3 regions of the Streptomyces sp. NPDC005931 genome follow, and region 1 is predicted to be linked to each of the others. Evidence: predicted binding sites of a transcription regulator. Region 1 holds the regulator's gene; each other region holds the start of a gene.
What was found. Region 1 encodes HrcA, which represses chaperone genes, less so after heat shock. Its sites were predicted from a motif close to TTNGCACTCNGNNNNNCNGAGTGCNAA; they were not measured.
Positions count from the first base shown of each region.

Region 1 (4,209 bases):
CCCGGCGCGTACGCGGCGGCGCTGGCGCAGGGGCGCTCGCCGGGGGCGGGCCGTGAGGTCCTGTCGGACGAGGACCGGCGGGTGGAGCGGATCCTGCTGGAGCTGCGGCTCAGGGAGGGCGTGCCTCTCTCCCTGCTCCGTGCGGAGGGCCTGAGGGCCGCCCGCCGGGCTCGGTCGGACGGACTGCTCCAGGAGGGACCGTACGCGCAGGGGCGTGCGGTGCTGACCCTGCGCGGGCGGTTGCTGGCCGACGCGGTGGTGCGGGACCTGGTGGACTGAGACGCGGCCCGGCACGGCCGGGCGCGGGTGGGACGCTCGGCTCGGCGCTGCGAGGTGCCGCCCGCGTCCGCCCTCCCGCACGCTCGGCTTCGCTCGCGCGGGGGCACCCCCCAGCGCCCGGCGGCCCGACTGCCCGAGGGCTAGGCGGGCGGAGCCGTGACGAAGTCGATCAGTTCCTCGACCCGGCCCAGCAGTGCCGGCTCCAGGTCCCTGTACGACCGCACCCGCGACAGGATGTGCTGCCAGGCCGCCCCCGTGTTCTCCGGCCAGCCCAGGGCCCGGCACACCCCCGTCTTCCAGTCCTGGCCGCGCGGGACGCCCGGCCACGCCGCGATGCCCAGGGACGAGGGCTTCACCGCCTGCCAGATGTCGATGTACGGGTGGCCCACCACCAGTGCGTGCTCGCTCGTCACCGCCCGGGCGATGCGCCACTCCTTGCTGCCCTGGACCAGGTGGTCCACCAGGACACCGAGGCGGGCGTCGGGGCCGGGGGCGAACTCCTCGACCACCGCCGGGAGGTCGTCCACACCCTCCAGGTACTCCACGACCACGCCCTCGACGCGCAGGTCGTCGCCCCACACCTTCTCGACCAGCTCCGCGTCGTGCCGCCCCTCCACGTAGATGCGCCCCGCGCGGGCCACGCGCGCCCGTGCGCCGGGGACGGCCACCGAACCGGAGGCCGTGCGGGTGGGCCGTACCGGCCCGGACGCGGGCCGCATGAGCGTCACCGCGCGGCCCTCCAGCAGGAAGCCCCCCGGCGCCAGCGGGAAGACGCGGTGCTTGCCGAAGCGGTCCTCCAGGGTCACCGTCCCCGCCTCGCAGCCGATCACCGCGCCGCAGAAACCGCTGCCGGGCTCCTCCACCACCAGGCCGGGCTCGGCCGCGACCTCGGGTACGGGGCGGGGCTTCTTCCACGGAGGGGTCAGGTCCGGAGAGTACTGGCGCATTCGAACGACGATAGGAGAAGCCCGCGCGTGATCACGGCGACACGCCGAAACGGGCCGCCAGCGCCTCGCGTTGGGCGCGGACGAACGCCGCGTCCACCACCGCTCCGTGACCGGGCACGTACGCCGCGTCCTCGCCGCCGAGCGCGAGCAGCCGGTCCAGGGCGGCCGGCCACCGGGAGGGCACGGCGTCCGGCCCGGCCTGGGGCTCGCCGGACTCCTCCACCAGGTCGCCGCAGAAGACCACCTCCGGGTCGCCGGGCACCAGGACCGCGAGGTCGTGCGGCGTGTGCCCCGGGCCCACGTTGGCCAGCAACGCCTGCCGGCCGCCGCCCAGGTCGAGCGTCCACTCGCCGGACACCGCGTGCCGGGGGACGACCAGCGCGTCCACGGCCGCGTCGGCCGCCCGCGTGTCCAGGCCGTGGCGCACCGCGCTCACCCGCAGCTCCTCGCGCCCGCCGGCCAGCGCCGCGTCCAGACCGACCGCGCCGAACACCTCGGCGCCCGCGAACGCCGCCGTCCCCAGGACGTGGTCGAAGTGGGCGTGGGTGAGCGCGACATGCGTCACACGGCGGCCGGTGAGCGCCTGCGCCTCGGCCCGCAACCGCGCGCCCTCGGCGAGACTCGACCCGCTGTCGATCAGCAGCACCGCGTCCGGGCCGACGACGAGCCCGCTCGTGCAGTCCCACACCGGCAGCCGGCACCGGCCCACGCCGGGAGCCACTTGCTCCCATCCCGACTCTTCCCAAGTCACCGTCATACCGCGACGCTAGCGGTCCCGCCCGCCGACGGTCCGGTGTGACGGGCCCGCCCTTGCCCGGGGCGTACTACCCGGCCGTACACTGGGCCGGGGAAGTCTGGCACTCGGGAGTGAAGAGTGCCAGGGAAGGTGCCGGGCGGAAGGCTTCTGGAGGTGTGCGCGATGCTCAGTGAACGCAGGCTCCAGGTGCTGCGCGCCATCGTCCAGGACTACGTCGGCACCGAGGAGCCCGTGGGCTCCAAGGCCCTCACCGAGCGGCACAACCTCGGCGTCTCCCCGGCCACGGTCCGCAACGACATGGCGGCGCTGGAGGACGAGGGGTACATCGCCCAGCCGCACACCAGCGCCGGGCGCATCCCCACCGACAAGGGGTACCGCCTGTTCGTCGACAAGCTGGCCGGTGTCAAGCCGATGAGCCCGCCCGAGCGGCGGGCCATCCAGAACTTCCTCGAGGGCGCCGTCGACCTCGACGACGTGGTGGCCCGCACGGTGCGGCTGCTGGCGCAGCTGACCCGGCAGGTCGCCGTGGTGCAGTACCCCTCGCTGACCCGCTCGACCGTGCGGCACGTGGAGCTGCTCTCCCTCGCGCCGGCCCGCGTGATGCTGGTGCTGATCACCGACACCGGCCGGGTCGAGCAGCGGGTGGTGGACTGCCCGGCGCCGTTCGGCGAGACGTCCCTGGCGGATCTGCGGGCGCGGCTCAACAGCCGGGTAGCGGGGCGTCGGTTCACGGACGTGCCGGGCCTGGTGGAGGATCTTGCCGACGCCTTCGGGACGGAGGACCGCGGTACGGTCTCCACGGTGCTCTCCACGCTGCTGGAGACGCTCGTCGAGGAGAACGAGGAGCGGCTGATGATCGGCGGCACCGCCAATCTGACCCGCTTCGCTCATGACTTCCCCCTCACGATCCGGCCGGTGCTGGAGGCGCTGGAGGAGCAGGTCGTGCTCCTCAAGCTGCTCGGCGAGGCGCAGGATCCGGGCGTGACCGTCCGTATCGGTCACGAGAACGCCCACGAAGGACTCAACTCCACGTCCGTCGTGTCGGTCGGCTACGGTTCGGGCGGCGAGGCGGTTGCCAAGCTCGGCGTGGTCGGACCGACCCGCATGGACTACCCGGGAACGATGGGAGCGGTACGCGCAGTGGCACGGTACGTCGGACAGATCCTGGCGGAGTCGTAGTGGCCACCGACTACTACGCCGTACTCGGCGTGCGCCGCGACGCGTCGCAGGAAGAGATCAAGAAGGCCTTCCGGCGGCTCGCCCGCGAGCTGCATCCGGACGTCAATCCGGATCCGAAGACCCAGGAGCGGTTCAAGGAGATCAACGCCGCCTACGAGGTGCTGTCGGACCCGCAGAAGAAGCAGGTCTACGACCTCGGCGGCGACCCGCTCTCGCAGGCCGGCGGGGGCGCGGGCGGCTTCGGGGCCGGCGGCTTCGGGAACTTCTCCGACATCATGGACGCCTTCTTCGGCACGGCGTCGCAGCGCGGTCCGCGCTCGCGCACCCGCCGGGGCCAGGACGCGATGATCCGGATCGAGGTGGAGCTGGACGAGGCAGCGTTCGGCACCACCAAGGACATCCAGGTCGACACGGCGATCGTCTGCGCCACGTGCAGCGGCGAGGGCGCCGCGCCGGGCACCACCGCGCAGACCTGTGACATGTGCCGGGGCCGCGGCGAGGTCTCGCAGGTCACCCGCTCCTTCCTGGGCCAGGTCATGACCTCCCGCCCCTGCCCCCAGTGCCAGGGCTTCGGCACCGTCGTGCCCACCCCGTGCCCGGAGTGCGCGGGCGACGGGCGCGTGCGCTCGCGCCGCACCCTGACGGTGAAGATCCCGGCCGGTGTGGACAACGGCACCCGCATCCAGCTCGCCGGCGAGGGCGAGGTCGGCCCGGGCGGCGGTCCCGCAGGTGACCTGTACGTGGAGATCCACGAACTGCCCCACCCGACCTTCCAGCGCCGCGGCGACGACCTGCACTGCACGGTCACCATCCCGATGACGGCGGCGGCCCTCGGCACCAAGGTGCCGCTGGAGACGCTGGACGGCATGGAGGAGGTCGACATCCGGCCCGGCACCCAGTCCGGCCAGTCGATCCCGCTGCACGGCCGCGGAGTCACGCATCTGCGCGGCGGCGGCCGGGGCGACCTCATCGTCCACGTCGAGGTGCAGACCCCCACCAAGCTCGACCCCGAGCAGGAAGGCCTCCTGCGCGAGCTGGCCAAGCTCC
Region 1 covers NZ_JBIAIG010000001.1:802,784-806,992, reverse strand. Annotated here, with positions in the region: gene hemW (radical SAM family heme chaperone HemW) at 1-279, shown strand, start outside; gene ACFYOV_RS03700 (DUF3097 domain-containing protein) at 420-1,226, opposite strand; gene ACFYOV_RS03695 (MBL fold metallo-hydrolase) at 1,258-1,983, opposite strand; gene hrcA (heat-inducible transcriptional repressor HrcA) at 2,146-3,162, shown strand; gene dnaJ (molecular chaperone DnaJ) at 3,162-4,209, shown strand, end outside.

Region 2 (4,209 bases), on a different contig from region 1:
GCTGACGGCCGACCGCGGCGACGGGCTCGTACGGGTGGAGGTGAGCGACACCCGCGGGGAGCGCAGACCTCGTGCGGGCGGCGGCGACCCGGGGGCCGGGGCCTGCTGCTGGTGGCCGCCCTGGCCCTTGGCGCGGCGCGCAACCGAGGGAGGAGGGCGGCAAGGGCTTCGCGACCAGCGCCGCGCCCAGCTCGGCCGCCTGATTGAACTGCTCGTCGGGCAGGTCGGCCCGGCCCGCCGTGGACGGTGCCGAGCTCCAGCGGCCCCACGAGCGGCTCACGATCCGCTTGACGGCCTTCAGATGGTGGCTGTCGACGTTGTCGGCCCGTCCGCCCTCGTCCATCGCGTGGGTGACCGGAGGGGAGGAACGGGGGCGGCGCCGCACCGTCCCGCCCGACGCTCCCACCACGTCCCGCGGCGCCCATGGGGACCCCGACGTGGCGTACCGGTGGGCGCGTCGCGCACGGGCGAGGGCCCGGCGCCGCTGCTGTTCAGCGGCGCCGAGCCCTCGCGGCGTTCTGCGAGCGGGTCGCTCAGTGGGCGTGGCCGTGGCCGTGGCCCGCGGCGGCCGGCTCTTCCTCTTCCTTCTTCTCGACGACCAGGGTCTCGGTCGTCAGCAGCAGGGAGGCGATGGAGGCGGCGTTCTCCAGGGCGGAGCGGGTGACCTTGACCGGGTCGATGACACCCGCCTTGATGAGGTCGCCGTACTCGCCGGTGGCGGCGTTGTAGCCGTTGCCCTTGTCCAGCTCGGCGACCTTGGAGACGATGACGTAGCCCTCGAGGCCGGCGTTCTCGGCGATCCAGCGCAGCGGCTCGACGGCCGCCTTGCGGACCACGGAGACACCGGTGGCCTCGTCGCCGGTCTTGTCGAGGTTGCCCTCGAGGACCTTGACGGCGTGGACCAGGGCGGAGCCACCACCGGAGACGATGCCCTCCTCGACCGCGGCGCGGGTCGCGGAGATGGCGTCCTCCAGACGGTGCTTCTTCTCCTTCAGCTCCACCTCGGTGGCGGCGCCGACCTTGATCACGCACACGCCGCCGGCCAGCTTCGCGAGGCGCTCCTGGAGCTTCTCGCGGTCCCAGTCGGAGTCGGTGGTCTCGATCTCGGCCTTGATCTGCGCGACGCGGCCCTCGACGTCCTCCTTCTTGCCGGCGCCGTCGACGATCGTGGTGTCGTCCTTGGTGACGGTGATGCGGCGGGCGGAACCCAGGACGTCCAGGCCGACCTGGTCGAGCTTGAGGCCGACCTCCTCGGAGACGACCGTGGCGCCGGTGAGGACCGCCATGTCCTGGAGCATCGCCTTGCGGCGGTCACCGAAGCCGGGCGCCTTGACGGCGACGGCGTTGAAGGTGCCGCGGATCTTGTTGACGACCAGGGTCGACAGGGCCTCGCCCTCGACGTCCTCGGCGATGATCAGCAGCGGCTTGGAGGAGTTGGCCTGGATGACCTTCTCCAGCAGCGGCAGCAGGTCCGCGATGGCGGAGATCTTGCCCTGGGTGATGAGGATGTACGGGTCCTCGAGGACGGCCTCCATGCGCTCCTGGTCCGTCACGAAGTACGGCGACAGGTAGCCCTTGTCGAAGGCCATGCCCTCGGTGAAGTCGAGCTCCAGACCGAAGGTGTTGGACTCCTCGACGGTGATGACACCGTCCTTGCCGACCTTGTCCATGGCCTCGGCGATGAGCTCGCCGACCTGCTGGTCCTGGGCGGACAGCGCGGCGACGGCGGCGATGTCGGACTTCTCGTCGATCGGCCGGGCGGAGGCGAGCAGGTCGTCCGAGACGGCCTTGACCGCGGCGTCGATGCCCTTCTTCAGGGCGGCCGGGGAGGCACCGGCGGCGACGTTCTTCAGGCCCTCACGGACCAGCGCCTGGGCCAGGACGGTGGCGGTGGTGGTGCCGTCACCCGCGATGTCGTTGGTCTTGGTCGCCACCTCCTTCACCAGCTGGGCGCCGAGGTTCTCGTACGGGTCCTCGATCTCCACCTCGCGGGCGATCGTGACACCGTCGTTGGTAATGGTGGGGGCGCCGAACTTCTTGTCGATGACGACGTTGCGGCCCTTGGGGCCGATCGTCACCTTGACCGTGTCGGCAAGCTTGTTGACGCCGCGCTCGAGGGCGCGACGGGCGTCCTCGTCGAACTTCAGGATCTTCGCCATGGCAGCGGGAGCCCTCTCGGAAATCTGGGTGACATCACTGCGCCCCGGGCGCCCGGCTTGTCATCTGTCGCGGGGGCCAGGGGCGCAGTTCGAGCAAAAGTGCTTCGAGGTGAAGCGAGGTGAAGTGGATCGGGGCGCTCGCGCCCCGACGTACTTCCCGGCTTACTTCTCGACGATCGCGAGGACGTCGCGGGCCGAGAGGACGAGGTACTCCTCGCCGTTGTACTTCACCTCGGTGCCGCCGTACTTGCTGTAGAGCACGACGTCGCCGACCTTCACGTCGAGCTCGATGCGCTTGCCGTCCTCGAAGCGGCCCGGGCCGATGGCCAGGACGACGCCCTCCTGGGGCTTCTCCTTGGCGGTGTCCGGAATGACCAGGCCCGAAGCCGTGGTCTGCTCGGCGTCGAGCGGCTGGACCACGATGCGGTCCTCGAGCGGCTTGATGGCAACCTTGGAGCTGGCGGTCGTCACGATCCGACCTCCCCCTTCGGAGATCTCACGGGGTTAACTGTCTGAGGTGGCGACCAGGTCGATCCGTCGTCGCGGGTGCCGGACCTGCCCGTCGCGTGGTTGGCACTCTCCTAGGGGGAGTGCCAGAGCCGAGACTATGACCGCGATTAGCACTCGGTCAAGCGGAGTGCCAATTGCCCGCGGCGCGTCGGCCGTGGGGGTGCCGTGTGATCGTGCGTGTGTGCGGGTCGACGGGGGTGGCTGGGGGGTGGTTGCCCGGCCGCCCCCGGGCACCGAGAAGTGAGCGGTGCCCTCAGTCGCGCCGCCCGATGTAGTCCTCCAGGCGTCCCACCTTCAGGCCCCGCTTCTCGATCTGCCGCAGCAGACGGACGGTCCTGTCCGCCAGCGACAGGGACGGCGGGTCGGTCGAGGGGACGGAGATGACGTCGCCGGGGACCGGCCGGGGGGCGCCGCGGGTGTACGAGAGGCGGCCGGCGCCGTCCACCGACGCCCGCCAGAGGACCACCGCCTCGATGCCGCAGTCGGCGGCGGCGCGCAGGGTGGTGGTGTCGTAGGCGCCGTAGGGCGGGCGGAAGAGGCGGGGGCGGACGCCGAAGCGGGAGTGGAGCTTGCGCTGCTGGCCGCAGATCTCGGCGCGCTGGCCGGGGTAGGGCAGGCCGCGCAGGGCGGGGTGGTCGAGGGTGTGGTTCTGGAGGCTCGCGCCGACCGCGCGCAGGCGGGCGAAGTGGGCGTAACCCGGGCCCACCACGCTGTCGGTGAGGAACATGCTGACGGGCAGGCGGCGTTCGCGGACCAGGTCGATGAAGCGGGGGTCGCGTTCCGCGCCGTCGTCGTAGGTCAGGAAGACGATCTTGTCGCGGGTGGGGACGTGGTCGACGACGGGCGGCACGGCACCGCTCCCCGCCCCGGGCCCGGCCGGCGCGTCGTCGCCCCCCGGCACGCCGTTGGCCGACGTGGCGCCGGAGGCCGGACGGGCGCCGCCGTGCCCGCGCCCGCTCCCGGGCGACCGCCCGGCGCCGTCCCGCGCGCCCCGCTCGGCGCCACCACCGCCCTCCCCCGCCAGCTCCCCGGCGGTGACCTCCCCCGGCGCCCGCAGCGGCGCGCCGGACGGACCGCAGCCGCCGATCGCGGCGACCAGCAGGGCGGCGGCGGCCCGGACGGCGACGGTCCTCGCGCCCCGGCGGGTCACAGGTAGTCCTCCAGCCGGCCGACCGCGTATCCCTCCGCCGTCACCTTGTTCAGAAAGCGGCGGACCATGTCGGGCATCGTGCCCTTCCAGTGGTCGCGGCCCCGGAAGTGGCTGAGGACGATGTCGCCGGGACGCAGGCGCCGGTCCCACTCGCGGTACTCCCAGCGGTCGACGAAGACCTCTTCGTTCCACAGCGGGACATACGTGATGCCGCAGGACTTGGCGGCGCGCAGGGTGGCTCCGTCGTAGTTGCCGAAAGGCGGGCGGAAGAGGGTGGGCCGGGTGCCGTAGCGCTGCTCGATGATCTTCTGCATGCCGCAGATCTCGCGCTGCTGACGGGCGTGGGACAGGGCGGGGAGGTAGGGGTGGTGCAGGGTGTGGTTGTGCAGG
Region 2 covers NZ_JBIAIG010000004.1:280,339-284,547, reverse strand. Annotated here, with positions in the region: gene groL (chaperonin GroEL) at 534-2,159, opposite strand; gene groES (co-chaperone GroES) at 2,322-2,630, opposite strand; gene ACFYOV_RS12430 (polysaccharide deacetylase family protein) at 2,923-3,819, opposite strand; gene ACFYOV_RS12425 (polysaccharide deacetylase family protein) at 3,816-4,209, opposite strand, start outside.
Region 2: the regulator HrcA is predicted to act here: its motif matches at 2,777-2,803, upstream of groES (co-chaperone GroES).

Region 3 (4,209 bases), on a different contig from region 1:
GGCCCGATGAAGCCCCGGCAACCCTCCAGCCGGTTCTCGTAGCCGATCACCGCGACAGCGGCGGTCGCTCCAGCGAGGCTCCCGGCTAGGGAAGGTGCCAAATCCGTCTCACGGCGAGATGCGTCGTGAGGAAGATGAGGAGAAAGGGCCTCGCCTCACATGGCTGTGCAGACTGTTGCAAGCACCACCGATTCCCCCGCCGGCTCCGTCGACCTGGGCCCCGCCGCAGCGCTCTCCTGTCGCGAATGCGGCCACCGCGTCCCCCTCGGTCCGGTCTTCGCGTGCGAGGAGTGTTTCGGCCCGCTGGAGATCGCCTACGACTTCTCGGCCCACGACACCGAGGAGCTCCGCAAGCGCATCGAGGCGGGCCCCGCGAACATCTGGCGCTACGCGCCCCTGCTGCCCGTCCCCGCCGACGTGGCGACCAAGCCGAACCTCAACCCGGGCTGGACCGAGCTGGTGCAGGCCGACAACCTCGCCCGTGAGCTCGGCGTCGAGCCCGGCAGGCTCTTCGTCAAGGACGACTCCGGCAACCCGACGCACTCCTTCAAGGACCGCGTCGTCGCCCAGGCCATCGAGGCCGCCCGCGCCTTCGGTTTCACCACCCTGTCCTGCTCCTCCACCGGCAACCTGGCCGGCGCCGTCGGTGCCGCCGCCGCCCGGGCCGGCTTCCGCTCCTGCGTGTTCATCCCGCACGACCTGGAGCAGGGCAAGGTCGTCATGGCCGCCGTGTACGGCGGTGAGCTCGTCGGCATCGAGGGCAACTACGACGACGTGAACCGCTTCTGCTCCGAGCTGATCGGCGACCCGGCCGGCGAGGGCTGGGGGTTCGTCAACGTCAACCTGCGGCCGTACTACGCGGAGGGCTCCAAGACCCTCGCGTACGAGATCTGCGAGCAGCTCGGCTGGCGGCTGCCCGACCAGATCGTCGTCCCGATCGCCTCCGGCTCGCAGCTGACCAAGATCGACAAGGGTCTCCGGGAGCTGATCGAGCTGGGTCTGGTCGAGGACCGGCCGTACAAGATCTTCGGCGCGCAGGCCGAGGGGTGCTCTCCGGTCTCCGCCGCGTACAAGGCGGGGCACGACGTGGTCCGGCCGCAGAAGCCGAACACCATCGCCAAGTCGCTGGCCATCGGCAACCCGGCGGACGGGCCGTACGTGCTGGACATCGCCCGCCGCACCGGCGGCGCCGTGGAGGACGTGACGGACGAGCAGGTCGTCGACGCGATCAAGCTGCTGGCCCGTACGGAGGGCATCTTCGCCGAGACGGCGGGTGGCGTGACGGTCGGCGTGACCCGCAAGCTGATCGAGAACGGTGTCCTCGACCCGGCGCTGACGACGGTCGTGCTCAACACGGGCGACGGCCTGAAGACCCTCGACGCGGTGGCCGGCACCGGTCCGACCGCCACCATCCGCCCCACCCTGGACTCCTTCCGAGAGGCTGGCCTCGCATGAGCGTGACCGTTCGCATCCCCACCATCCTGCGCACCTACACCGGCGGGCAGGCCGAGGTGAGCGCCGAGGGCGCCACCCTCGCCGAGGTCATCGAGGACCTGGAGAAGAACCACACCGGGATCGCCGCCCGCGTCCTCGACGACCAGGGCAGGCTGCGCCGGTTCGTCAACGTCTACGTCAACGACGACGACGTGCGCTTCGAGCAGGGCCTGCAGACGGCCACCCCGGAGGGGGCCGGCGTGTCGATCATCCCGGCCGTCGCCGGCGGCTGATCATTACCTTCGGTAACCACGATTACCGAGTGTTCATCGAATTGCCCCCTCCGTAAGAGAAGCGGAGGGGGCAATTCCATTGGATTGAGCGCGGTAGAGTTGGGGAACGCGCTCCTGATCCACTGATCGGGAACCCTGAATTCCTGCCGCAGACCCGACAAGATGTAGCCAAAGTGTGGGCCCCTTTCGCGGCTTTTGTGCCCTTTGCGTAGCCCGACTTGCCCTGAATTCAGGTGAATTGTCGCCACATTCCGGACCGGTGTCGTCCAGAATTCTCGTCCGATTGACCTGTTGCAGACGGCAGTTGGACAGATACATTCAGCCGCGGTCGACGCGTTCCGGCGCACGCCCCCAACCGTGGGGGGTGAGGTCTGACCCGGGTCCGCGAAGTGTGGATCTGTGCAAGGGCCAGTAATAGGGGAGTTAGGCATGGCTCAGGGCACCGTCAAGTGGTTCAACGCGGAGAAGGGGTACGGCTTCATCGCGGTCGACGGTGGTGCGGATGTTTTCGTCCACTACAGCGCGATCCAGATGGACGGCTACCGCACCCTGGAAGAGGGCCAGCGGGTCGAGTTCGAGATCTCGCAGGGCCAGAAGGGCCCGCAGGCCGACATGGTTCGCGTCACCGCCTGAACGCGCTACCAGCCGCACGCATCTTCTGCTGACGAAGGGCTCGCACCTCCCGGGGTGCGAGCCCTTCGCCGTGCCCGGGACCTGCGCGGCGACGCGGCGCGCACCTTGTTCGCGCGCGGCTGAGCGCCCCCGCCGAACCCCGGAGGCGCTTGCACTCGCATGGGCAGAGTGCTAATCATTGGCGTTAGCACTCTGAAGGTGAGAGTGACAACGTAAGGACCGGGTCGGTGAGGCCACGGGCCGGGTGGGGCAAGGAACCCCCGGCCGGGGCCGTCCGTCGCGGGCGCGGGCGCGGTCCGAAGTAATCACCCCCAGTCCTGGAGGGACCACTTCACATGGCCAAGATCATCGCGTTCGACGAGGAGGCGCGGCGCGGCCTCGAGCGCGGCATGAACCAGCTCGCGGACGCCGTGAAGGTGACGCTCGGCCCCAAGGGCCGCAACGTCGTCCTCGAGAAGAAGTGGGGCGCGCCCACGATCACCAACGACGGTGTGTCCATCGCCAAGGAGATCGAGCTCGAGGACCCGTACGAGAAGATCGGCGCCGAGCTGGTTAAGGAAGTCGCCAAGAAGACGGACGACGTCGCCGGTGACGGTACGACCACCGCGACCGTCCTCGCCCAGGCGCTCGTGCGCGAGGGTCTGCGCAACGTGGCCGCCGGTGCCAACCCGATGGCCCTGAAGCGCGGTATCGAGAAGGCCGTCGAGGCCGTCTCCGCCGCCCTGCTGGAGCAGGCGAAGGACGTCGAGACCAAGGAGCAGATCGCTTCCACGGCCTCCATCTCCGCCGCCGACACCCAGATCGGCGAGCTCATCGCCGAGGCCATGGACAAGGTCGGCAAGGAAGGCGTCATCACCGTCGAGGAGTCCCAGACCTTCGGTCTGGAGCTGGAGCTCACCGAGGGTATGCGCTTCGACAAGGGCTACATCTCGGCGTACTTCGCGACCGACATGGAGCGTATGGAGGCCGTCCTCGACGACCCGTACATCCTGATCGCGAACTCCAAGATCTCCTCCGTCAAGGACCTGCTCCCGCTTCTGGAGAAGGTCATGCAGTCGGGCAAGCCGCTGCTGATCATCGCCGAGGACGTCGAGGGCGAGGCCCTGTCGACCCTGGTCGTCAACAAGATCCGCGGCACCTTCAAGTCCGTCGCCGTCAAGGCCCCGGGCTTCGGCGACCGCCGCAAGGCCATGCTCGGCGACATCGCCATCCTCACGGGCGGCGAGGTCATCTCCGAGGAGGTCGGTCTCAAGCTGGAGAACGCCACTCTCGACCTGCTGGGCAAGGCCCGCAAGGTGGTCATCACCAAGGACGAGACCACCATCGTCGACGGTGCCGGCTCGGCCGACCAGGTCGCGGGCCGTGTGAACCAGATCCGCGCCGAGATCGAGAACAGCGACTCGGACTACGACCGCGAGAAGCTCCAGGAGCGCCTGGCGAAGCTCGCCGGCGGCGTCGCGGTCATCAAGGCCGGTGCCGCCACCGAGGTGGAGCTCAAGGAGCGCAAGCACCGCATCGAGGATGCCGTGCGCAACGCCAAGGCGGCCGTCGAGGAGGGCATCGTCGCCGGTGGTGGCGTGGCCCTGCTCCAGGCCTCCCAGGTGTTCGAGAAGCTGGAGCTCGAGGGTGACGAGGCGACCGGTGCCGCCGCGGTGAAGCTGGCCCTGGAGGCCCCGCTGAAGCAGATCGCCGTGAACGCCGGCCTCGAGGGCGGTGTCGTGGTGGAGAAGGTGCGCAACCTGACCCCGGGCCACGGCCTGAACGCCGCGACCGGCGAGTACGTCGACCTGGTCAAGGAAGGCATCATCGACCCGGCGAAGGTGACCCGTTCCGCGCTGCAGAACGCCGC
Region 3 covers NZ_JBIAIG010000008.1:130,955-135,163, forward strand. Annotated here, with positions in the region: SAM riboswitch class I at 1-141, shown strand, start outside; gene thrC (threonine synthase) at 160-1,455, shown strand; gene ACFYOV_RS20130 (MoaD/ThiS family protein) at 1,452-1,727, shown strand; gene ACFYOV_RS20135 (cold-shock protein) at 2,157-2,360, shown strand; gene groL (chaperonin GroEL) at 2,696-4,209, shown strand, end outside.
Region 3: the regulator HrcA is predicted to act here: its motif matches at 2,509-2,535, upstream of groL (chaperonin GroEL).